3 regions of the Desulfitobacterium dehalogenans ATCC 51507 genome follow, and region 2 is predicted to be linked to each of the others. Evidence: riboswitches for the same ligand, from Rfam matches in the RefSeq annotation. Region 2 holds a riboswitch; each other region holds the start of a gene.
What was found. A riboswitch is a leader RNA that binds a small molecule or an ion and turns the genes downstream of it on or off. The one in region 2 is predicted to bind cyclic di-GMP.

Region 1 (3,282 bases), 1.9 Mb from region 2:
TATTAAATTATATTATATGATGCATCCGATCAACTTTCAAGCACGAATCTATAGTTCTACAGGAAAAATCCATTGCGGATGACCATACAGATTTGGGTTCAGAATTAAGCTTGAGTGTCTTGGCTTTTCTTAATTCCTAGCACTTTACCCGCGACCAGGGCAATGACTGCCGAAGCTGCACTGAAGAGGGCTCCCATTTTTGCTGCTCCTTGCAGACCCGGATCGATAAAGGCCACGCCTGAAACGAACAGGGCGACTGTGAGTCCCATAGCCGCTACCACGCCCGCCACAAGAAGCTCTTTATACCCCATGCCCTTGGGAAAGGGAAAGCCGATAACTGTTGCCAAAGAGCCCATTAGGAATATTCCCAGAGTTTTTCCTCCTAAGAGGGCAATGAAAATGAGCCATGTGAGGGTGCTGATTTCCGAGAACTCCACGCCCGCATTGGTTAACCCGAACAAAAGCAGGCCAAAATCCACGAAAATTTTCCACTCGTGCTCAAATGTTTTCAAAGTAGAATGATCTTTGGGATCATCCTCAAACAAGCCGAATTCCTCCCTGGGAGGGTGGGGCAGGAAGGGAACGATGAAAACCAGGGCCAGAGCCGGATGAATATGAGCCAGATAAAGCCCTGCCCAACTCAGCACTCCCCCTAAGACGATATAAGGCCAGTAGCTCCGAACATTTTTGCGTCGAAGCAGATAAGCGACCAGCATCCCTCCCACAGTGAGCAATAACCAGATCGGGGCCACCGGATTGGCGGGGTCAGGGTAAAAGAAGGCGATAATCATGAGACCGATGCCATCATCGACAATAGCCAAGAGCAATAAAAAGGAGACGGCAGCATGATGAGCCCCAAACACTACCCTTGCCACTAACCAAGCTAAGGCGATATCGGTGGCTGTAGGTATGCCCCAACCTTTAGCGAATTCGGAACTCCCTATCAGGGCATTTAAACCAATAAATACAAGGGCCGGGCCCAGAACACCGCCAAGGGTGGCCATTAAGGGGTTGACGGCCCGTTTAATGGGATTTAAGCTCCCTCCAGGCAATAGGCTCTGGGTGATTTCAACAGCCGCTATAGCAAAAAAGAACACCATAAAAATATCGTTAACAAAGAAATGAAGGGATAGGTCTCCCATAATTTCATTGTGCACAAAATGATGGTAATTCTCCGGCGCTAAATTAGCCCAAACAAGTGCAATAAGAACACCTAGAATTAATGGTATTGAAAACTCCTGCAAAAAATTAATAGTCTTTTTCTTCGTACTCACTGGATCTCCCCCTCAAGTCAATAATAATGTGTAAATAGGATAGACAGATTCATAATGTCGCGGTCCTGTAAGCACTCCTTTCCTAAAAAAGCATACAAAAAGAGAGTAGTCCAAAAAGGAACTACTCTCCCCTAAGAAGTTCTAAGCACTTGTAGCTTGGCGATCTTAGTCGATCTTGCGCAACGACCTTAGACCCATAGCTTTAGCGTCCTTTGCTTTAACAAAGTTTGCCCCAACCATTAGAAATATTTAATTTTTAATAATTTAGTATAGCATAGATAAACTGCCTCAGGCAATAACCGAGCAACATCTTTTATCCCATGTCCTAGCGGCTGACTCTTAAAGTTTGGACATTATGCTCGATAATAACCGTCTGATTAAGCCGAGGCTCTGTCAGGGCGGAATCTTTCCTGATCACCTGTATGCGCACAATGGCGGATACATTGGTTCCATCCAACTGAAGTATTCCTCCTTGAACAGGGATCTCCAATTCCCCTCGTGCTAAGGTTCCGAGAACTTTTCCATTTTGGATCACGCGGACCGGTGCGGCGGGAACAGCTTTGAGGGTTATCAGGGATGTTTGAGAAGTCGCTTCCTGAATTAAATTCGGTGTGACCGTACTTGATACCGGCGTACTGTCCAAGGAAGGCGCTTCTACGTTCTGTGCCACGGAAATATAATAATCCACAGGATCTTTAGCTAACCCTAAAGCCATCTGAGCTAAAACCAAGAAGACAGCTGAGAGAACGACCGCCCGAATAATAGCCTTCTCGAATTTAAGCAGACCTGACGAATAATTATGCCGACGTTTATTGGCACGGGCTGTGGTTCTCCCGGAACGAGGAATAAATCCATTTCGCTTCTTATTCTTACTAAAAAATTGCAAAGGACGCATAAACTTCACCTCATCACCAGTTTATGCGTCCTGTGTAGAACTAAGACATGATTATTATTTTTAGAGCGTGCAGATTCTAGTCATTTATTAAAGCGTATTCTCCCGCTCCTCGGCCAGCCCGGTATCCCATGGCAAAAGCTGCTTGCAGATTATAGCCTCCTGTCACTCCATCCACATCCACTACTTCTCCGGCCCAATACAGACCCTTGACCTTTTTGGAAGCCATGGTCTTCGGATCGATTTCTTTGACATCCACTCCTCCAGCCGTCACGATGGCTGCAGCTAGAGGTAAGGTCTCTTTGATGGATAAAGGGAGCTCTTGCAACAAATGCACCAGGTATTTTCTTTCTTCCCTATTGATACTATTGACCACTCTCTCAGGGGGGATTTTAGACAATTGGATGATTATGGGAATCAAGCTTTTAGGGAGGATCTCATCCAGTGAGTTCTTGAATTGCTTATTTAAGTATTTCTTAAAATCTCTTTGTACCCTCTGATCCAATTGTTCTGCCGTCAAGGCAGGTTTGAGGTTGATAGTCAGGTGAACCTTTTCTCCGCGGGCCAATACTTCTCCCGCCCAGCGGCTCAAAGTAAGAATAATCGGGCCGGAGACACCGAAGTGAGTAAAAAGCATCTCTCCAAATTCTGTTTGCTGCTTTTTCCCGCTATACCACAAAGCGGCTTCCACATTCCTTAGGGAAAGCCCTTGAACCTGAGTCACCCAGTCTTCGTGAGTTCTCAACGGAACAAGAGATGGCCGCGGGGGGATAACCTTATGGCCTAGCTTATGAGCCATCTTGTAGCCATCTCCTGTGGAGCCTGTAGCTGGATAAGAACCGCCCCCCGTACAGATGATCACCGACTTTCCTTCAAGGATTTTTCCATTGCCTAAACGCACACCCCAGACCTTCTCTTCACGAAGAAGTATCTCTTCCACCGTTTGTCCGGTAGCCAACTCCACTCCCGCATCCATATTATACTTGAGCAAGGCCTCAACGATTTGCTCGGCATCATCAGAGATAGGGAATACTCGCCCTCCCCGTTCTATTTTGGTCTCAACACCATAATGGGAGAAGAAGTCGCGAAGTCTTACATTATCAAATTCTCTTAAGA
Region 2 (3,282 bases):
CCTTTGCCTGTACCCTGGGAGCAGGGGCTATGATTCTGCCCGATATGGGTCGCATCGACCGGATCTATAATATACTCCTCCACCCCAATGTGAACTCTCCTCTTGTTTGGGATATGGTTGTTATCAGTGCTTACATGGTCGTAACCTTCTTAAGTGTGTATGTCCAGCTTCTTCCCGATTGGAAAAGGGAGGGACATGGTTTTTTTAAGGGTTGGACCAAGAACTATTCCCAAGAGGAGATAGAACGTTTCTCCCAAAAGTGGTCGAAGCGTGTGGCGATCATTGGCTTGCCCTTTGCCGTACTGATTCACACGGTCACTGCTTTGATCTTTGCCACCCAAGCCTCCCGGGGCTGGTGGAACACGGCGATACTACCCCCGGACTTTATTGCGGTAGCGGTGGCTTCGGGAACGGCCCTAGTGCTTTTAATTTCCCTCATTTATGTAGGGAAAGAAGGGTTTACTGAATATCAGGATGCCTTTAAGACGTTAGCCCTCATAGTAGCCGGTGCACTCCTGGTTCATTTTTTCTTCGTGGCTGTAGATCTGCTGATTCATGGCTGGTGGGGAGGGACCGAAGGTCATGAACTTTTCGCCCTTCTCTTTGGCCAATATGGGATGATCTACGGCATAGAGCTTCTTTTGCCGGCCTTTACCATGCTGTTTTTCTTTACCCAAAAGGGCAAAAGTACACGGCAAACCCTAATTCTTGGTTGTGTGCTGCTTTTTATAGGGGTTTTTGCCCACCGTATGATGCTGATGTTCCCGTCGTTTAATGCCATACCGTTAAGCTTCACTATTCATGGTACCGGTATCGAGGCCTGGGCATATCCTGTAGCCATCGGTGAATATCAAGAAGGAATATCGTCCTTTACCAGTTCCTGGCCCTATTTTCCCACGGGGATCGAAATGGCTTTAGGACTCTTTCCTTTTGGCGTGGTTCTGTTTGTCGTTTCTTTAGCCTTTCGATTGTATTCCTTCTTGCCCAGCTCTCCGAAGAAATAAGCATCCCTAGTGCATAAAAGAGCGCAACGAACGGGTAAATTCGCTGCGCTCTCATTTTGCGCTCCTAGAATGTAAATTGTTTAACTCTGTCTAAATAGCTTACTCCAGAATGGACTCGATAAAAAGAGTGCGCTTCTCCACGAGATTGTATTCTTTCGCTTGGACATTGGAAAGCTCGTCGTCGGCGACTAAAACCCTGACGATGGGGCGCATGGGCAGACTCTTATTTTGATCGACGATGATACCTGTTTCTCCGGTACTCAGTTTAACGGTACAGCCCGTGGGATATGCGGCAATATGTTTAAGAAACGTGATCACCAGATCCTTAGAGAAAAATTTCTCTGCGCTACCCATAAGAATTTCACAGGCTTCATGGGGCGGGATGCGGGTATGTCCTGGGCCGTCATTCACTAAATTATCATAGAAGTTAGCAATGCCTACAATCTGTGCCCACTGATGAACGGCATCTCCCTCCAGTTTACGGGGATAGCCGTTGCCATTGAGACGCTCATGGTGCTGGAAGGCAATATGGGCGCTCAATAAATTCAGTTCCCGTTTTGTTCTGAGTATATCGAAGCCGTGATTGGTGTGAGTTTGGTAAAGCTCCGCTTCCTCAGGAGTAAAGGGCTCTCGCTTATTTAACAGCTTCTTGGGCAATTTCACGGTGCCGATATCATGAAATAAGGCACCGATGGCTAATCCTTCCAGACTTTCCCGCTCCAGGCCTAAGGCCTTACCCAGTACAGTGGAGAGAACACATACATTGACGGAATGTGCAAAAATTTGATTGTCATAGGTCCTCATATCCGCTAATCCGATGAAGATATCCTTTTGGAAAAGGACATCCTGAATGATGTTGTCAATGTTCTTTTTTACATTAAAGCCATCAAAGTCTTTTCCTACTTTCACAGCTTGTACGGCATTATCCAGGGACGCCATGGCCTCACGCCGATGTTCTTCGGAGATAACATCCTCCACCACGATATCCTTACTTTCCTCGTCGTCAATATAGAGAATGCTGATACCAAGGGTTTTCAAACGTTCTATATAAGACTTGGTCAGAGACATTCCTCTTCCCAGGAGTACACGACCGTCATTGGTATAGATGGTTCGCCCCAGGATATCTCCTTCTTGAAGCCTGTTTATACTTAACTGACGCATTGAATTGTTCTTCCTTTCAAACTTATCTTCATAGATCAAATTTATAAAGAGGGGATCAATTTATAAAAAAGGGATATAAAATTAAAAATCGCCATGTGAACTGGCGACAAAGTAGTTTAAAGCTTAAGGCTTCGGTGGCTTGGCAATCATCAGGCATGTCCTGGAAGACCCATAGCTTTGCGTCCTTGGCTTTCGCCAAGTTTGCTATTGTCGACACTAAAGTGCAGGCTATACATATTTTATGTATCTAAAGTATAAGTTTTTTTATCACTCATCCTATTATAAATGTTAAGTTTTAGCTTCACAACATCTTCTCGCCCAAATGGGGAATTTTAAATAATAGGGTACATCCTCTATGAATCACGGAATATCTATGTTAGAATAGTCAGAATAGTTTATCTTTAAAGCGTTGAGGTGAAAAGAAATGATTCGTGAAGTTTATCCCCAAATTTATTTAAATGAAGTTCCATTGCCGAAAAATCCACTGAAGGCATTAAATAGCTATATTATCCTTTCCGAAGACCGTCCCCTGATTTTTGATACGGGGTTTAATAAGGAAGAGTGTAAAAAGGCTCTTATGGAAGGGATTGCTGCATCAGGCATTGATCTTAAACGGACAGATTTAGTGCTGACCCATATGCATATCGACCATTCCGGACTGGCCGACTATCTATGGAAACAAGGGTGTAAGGTCTATATCGGGAAGAAAGATGGCACCCTGCTGAATAACTTCAGAACTTCTCCTGAACTTGTGCTGAACCATCTGAGTGAGGGCCTTAATTTGAAACAAGGAATCGGGATAAAGGAGATAGAAGCCTTCGATATAGCTCCTAAGGAGCCTTTTGAATACACTCCACTGCAAGAAGGGGACTGTTTGGAGGTGGGGCCCTATCAATTCGAAGTTATCGATATTCCTGGTCATAGCCCAGGGCACATAGGTCTGTACGAAAGAAAGCATAAGCTGTTTTTCGGCGGGGATCATATTCTTAATGAGATAACTCCCAATATTACCTTTTGGCACTACAAAATCGATAGTCTGGGAAACTTTATTGAAAGCCTGAACAAGATTCGCCAGTTTGATATTGATTGGGTGTTTCCAGCTCATCGCAGCCTTATT
Region 3 (3,282 bases), 710 kb from region 2:
GGTACTTCTTCATCCAAAATCTCTATTGTACCCGCCGGTATTTCTTCATCTAAAATCTCTATTGGACCCACCGTTACTTCTTCATCCAAAACCTCTACTGGACCCGCCGGTATTTCTTCATCCAAAATCTCTATTGGACCCACCGTTACTTCTTCACCCAAAACCTCTACTGGACCCGCCGGTATTTCTTCATCCAAAATCTCTATGTCGGCGTCAGCGTCGGCATCGGCATCAGCGTCAGCGTCGGCATCGGCGTCGGCATCAGCGTCGGCATCGGCATCAGCGTCGGCATCAGCGTCGGCGTCGGCGTCGGCATCGGCGTCGGCATCGGCATCAGCGTCGGCATCGGCATCAGCGTCGGCATCGGCATCAGCGTCGGCATCGGCATCAGCGTCGGCATCGGCATCAGCGTCGGCATCGGCATCAGCGTCGGCATCGGCATCGGCATCGGCATCAGCGTCGGCATCGGCATCGGCATCGGCATCAGCGTCGGCATCGGCATCAGCGTCGGCATCGGCATCAGCGTCGGCATCGGCATCAGCGTCGGCATCGGCATCAGCGTCGGCATCGGCATCAGCGTCGGCATCGGCATCAGCGTCGGCATCGGCATCAGCGTCGGCATCGGCATCAGCGTCGGCATCGGCATCAGCGTCGGCATCGGCATCAGCGTCGGCATCGGCATCAGCGTCGGCATCGGCATCAGCGTCGGCATCGGCATCAGCGTCGGCATCGGCATCGGCGTCAGCATCGGCATCAGCGTCGCTGTCAGAATCCGAATCGCTGTCGGAGTCCGAATCACTATCGGAGTCGCCATCGTCATTCGGAGTAAACCCAGACCCACCAGCCCATCTTACTTCATTAACAGAGTCTTTTCCTGTTCCAGAACCAAGCGTTATTTCTCGTATTTCGCCATTCACTGAATTCGAAACGGTAATTGTATATTTATTTATTACTGTATTTTTTCCGTTACCTTCTTGTACATAAATGTCAAACGATCCCTCAGGAATATTTCCTTCGGCAACAATCTTCCAATCCTTATTTGAATCAACAATAATTTTTAATGACCAAGAGTTCTCTGCGTCATCGCTGCCTCTGTACATTTCGGAAGAAGCACCATTACCATTCGATGTGTGGTCGCCCTCAAAATCAACTTTAACATTACCCCATCCATTGCCGACTGTCTCTCCACCAGATTGGGAGAGAGAGGTATTCGAGGTTATTGTATAACTACCCACACTTGAAGCAGATACATCATTATTTGAGGCTGACCTTATGCCGACATTTGATAAATCATCATCAGAATTAACATCTTGATAAACTGAATCATCAGCATCAGCGTCAGTATCTGAGCCAGCGTCAGCATCAGCATCTACGTTAGTATCCGCGTCAGCGTCGGTATCTGTATTTATATCGTATACAACCCCATCAACGATCAACAAACCATTCTCCAATTGACCAGAGTCATCACCAGGCTGTTCCTGTTGAACATTGGTATTAGCAAAGGCCATCGGAGTTTGTGCGATCGGTCCAAATGTTGCTATCGTAAATGCCGCAGTTGATGCTGTAAGTCTAAGCAACAATTTTCTTTTTTTCCTCTGGTTCCGTTCCCAGTTTGCCTGCTTTCTAGTTAAATCATTTGATAATCTTCTCGACAAAACCTTCATCCTCTCTACATTAGCTTGCAATGTAAAGGTGGGTTGCACTATTTGCTCCGCGTGTTTCAAGTGCCCATATAAGAAACACGTTTCAAAGCATCCCTTTAAGAATCTAAAAGCCTAAAATGATTCCTCGTCAGAAAAATGCTATAATTAAAACTCTTGCTATCATTATCTGTTTCGTCAGTCACATAGCAGTCATAATTTTGAAAATCAACTATTCTCTTTTTTGAGTTTCATCTATGAACCATTACCAGCATGTATTCAGATGCCGGATCTGGTCTTTCTTATTTGCTGCAAATAAAAAAACCACATGTTTCACATCCCTGTTTGACTCGGGAGAATGAAACATGTGGCAGTTGGATTGTCTTCAATATTCATACACTTTGTTAAAATCCTTAGCGTTCTTTACCATTGTAATCTTAGGATTCTTTGCGATTACCTGAAGATCATAGGTCGTGTCGATTACGATCCATTGGCCCTTGCTCTCGTCGTATACCTCATTCCACGCATGATAGCCGGCGGCATTTTTCGGAGCATATCCCTTAACTAATTTTGCAGGCTTTCCCTGACTTCTCAGCATTGCCGCATATAATGAAGAAAAATCGTAACATATCCCCTTTTTCTCGGCAAGGGTCTGATCAATTACCGGAAGATAATCGGTGGACAGCGTAGCAAGCTTGTTGTAATCATAGGAGTTGTTCTTAACCATGTAATCCCATAATACAGTAGCCTTCTTTCCCAGATCGTCGATATCCTTGGTGAGTTCCGCCGCTTTCGCGACGGCCTTGGAGTCCACATTCCAGTTGATAGTCTGAATCGAGGTCAGGTACACGGAATTGGGATTGGTTATCTTCACATCGACGCTCTTGGATGCAATCAGCTTGTAGGAGTTTCCGGAGGTATTGGCAAGAAGACTGATCTTATACGTTCCGTCGCCCAACTGCAGCGGATAACTTTCTGTCTTTCCGGAGCTGTTGATATCGTAGGTATACTTCTCGTCCTCTTTTTGAATCATTACCTTCGTTTTACCGCCCCCGTCATAGGTTATACGGATCACTCCTTTGCCAATGTCGCTCGTATTGAAATAATCGGCTGCAAATACTTCGGAAGCCCCGGCCATAATCCATATAACAAATGCAGCTATGCAAAGCAGTAATCTTCTTTTCATGCGTTCCGCCTCCTTATTTCCATGTATCCAAAGTATCTTCCGCGTCATCAGATTTGTTGCCGGCCACTGCTTCCATCATTAATTTCAGCATTTCCAATTCGCTTCTGAAGTTTTGGCACTTACCGCCTTCCGCCCATGCAATGCTGCCCTGCCAGGTAGCATTCTGCTGAAATTGTATTTGTATCGTAAACGTAGCCTTACAATCGTTCTTTTTTGTCGACTCACTCATAAGAAGCCCTCCTTAATCTATTATATACCTAACTGCTTGGTCAAAAAAAACATATTTTTTCATCGATCGTCTTAATTATGGGATGCCCCAGTCACAATTCAATCATAAAAGATACAATATTTATTTTTGCAGATTATTTCTTTAAGGTTTCCGCAATCATGCCTATCATTTCCAATTCACTGCGGAACCGCTTGGTTTTCTGTTCCGGAAGCCATGATAGTGTACCC

Region 1: it holds a riboswitch for cyclic di-GMP, as region 2 does, so the genes downstream of both, DESDE_RS13780 (Na+/H+ antiporter NhaA) here and DESDE_RS04640 (HD-GYP domain-containing protein) in region 2, are expected to answer to the same signal.
Region 3: it holds a riboswitch for cyclic di-GMP, as region 2 does, so the genes downstream of both, DESDE_RS22730 (LPXTG cell wall anchor domain-containing protein) here and DESDE_RS04640 (HD-GYP domain-containing protein) in region 2, are expected to answer to the same signal.

The regions. Positions count from the first base shown of each region.
Region 1 is NC_018017.1:2,856,696-2,859,977, forward strand. Features, by position in the region: gene DESDE_RS13780 (Na+/H+ antiporter NhaA) at 105-1,274, opposite strand; cyclic di-GMP riboswitch class I at 1,422-1,516, opposite strand; gene DESDE_RS13785 (hypothetical protein) at 1,600-2,169, opposite strand; gene DESDE_RS13790 (BaiN/RdsA family NAD(P)/FAD-dependent oxidoreductase) at 2,246-3,282, opposite strand, start outside.
Region 2 is NC_018017.1:974,775-978,056, forward strand. Features, by position in the region: gene nrfD (NrfD/PsrC family molybdoenzyme membrane anchor subunit) at 1-1,004, shown strand, start outside; gene DESDE_RS04640 (HD-GYP domain-containing protein) at 1,104-2,165, opposite strand; cyclic di-GMP riboswitch class I at 2,296-2,381, opposite strand; gene DESDE_RS04645 (MBL fold metallo-hydrolase) at 2,590-3,282, shown strand, end outside.
Region 3 is NC_018017.1:1,682,065-1,685,346, reverse strand. Features, by position in the region: gene DESDE_RS22730 (LPXTG cell wall anchor domain-containing protein) at 1-1,664, opposite strand, end outside; cyclic di-GMP riboswitch class II at 1,683-1,766, opposite strand; gene DESDE_RS08200 (transglutaminase-like domain-containing protein) at 2,026-2,826, opposite strand; gene DESDE_RS08195 (hypothetical protein) at 2,840-3,055, opposite strand; gene DESDE_RS08190 (hypothetical protein) at 3,189-3,282, opposite strand, start outside.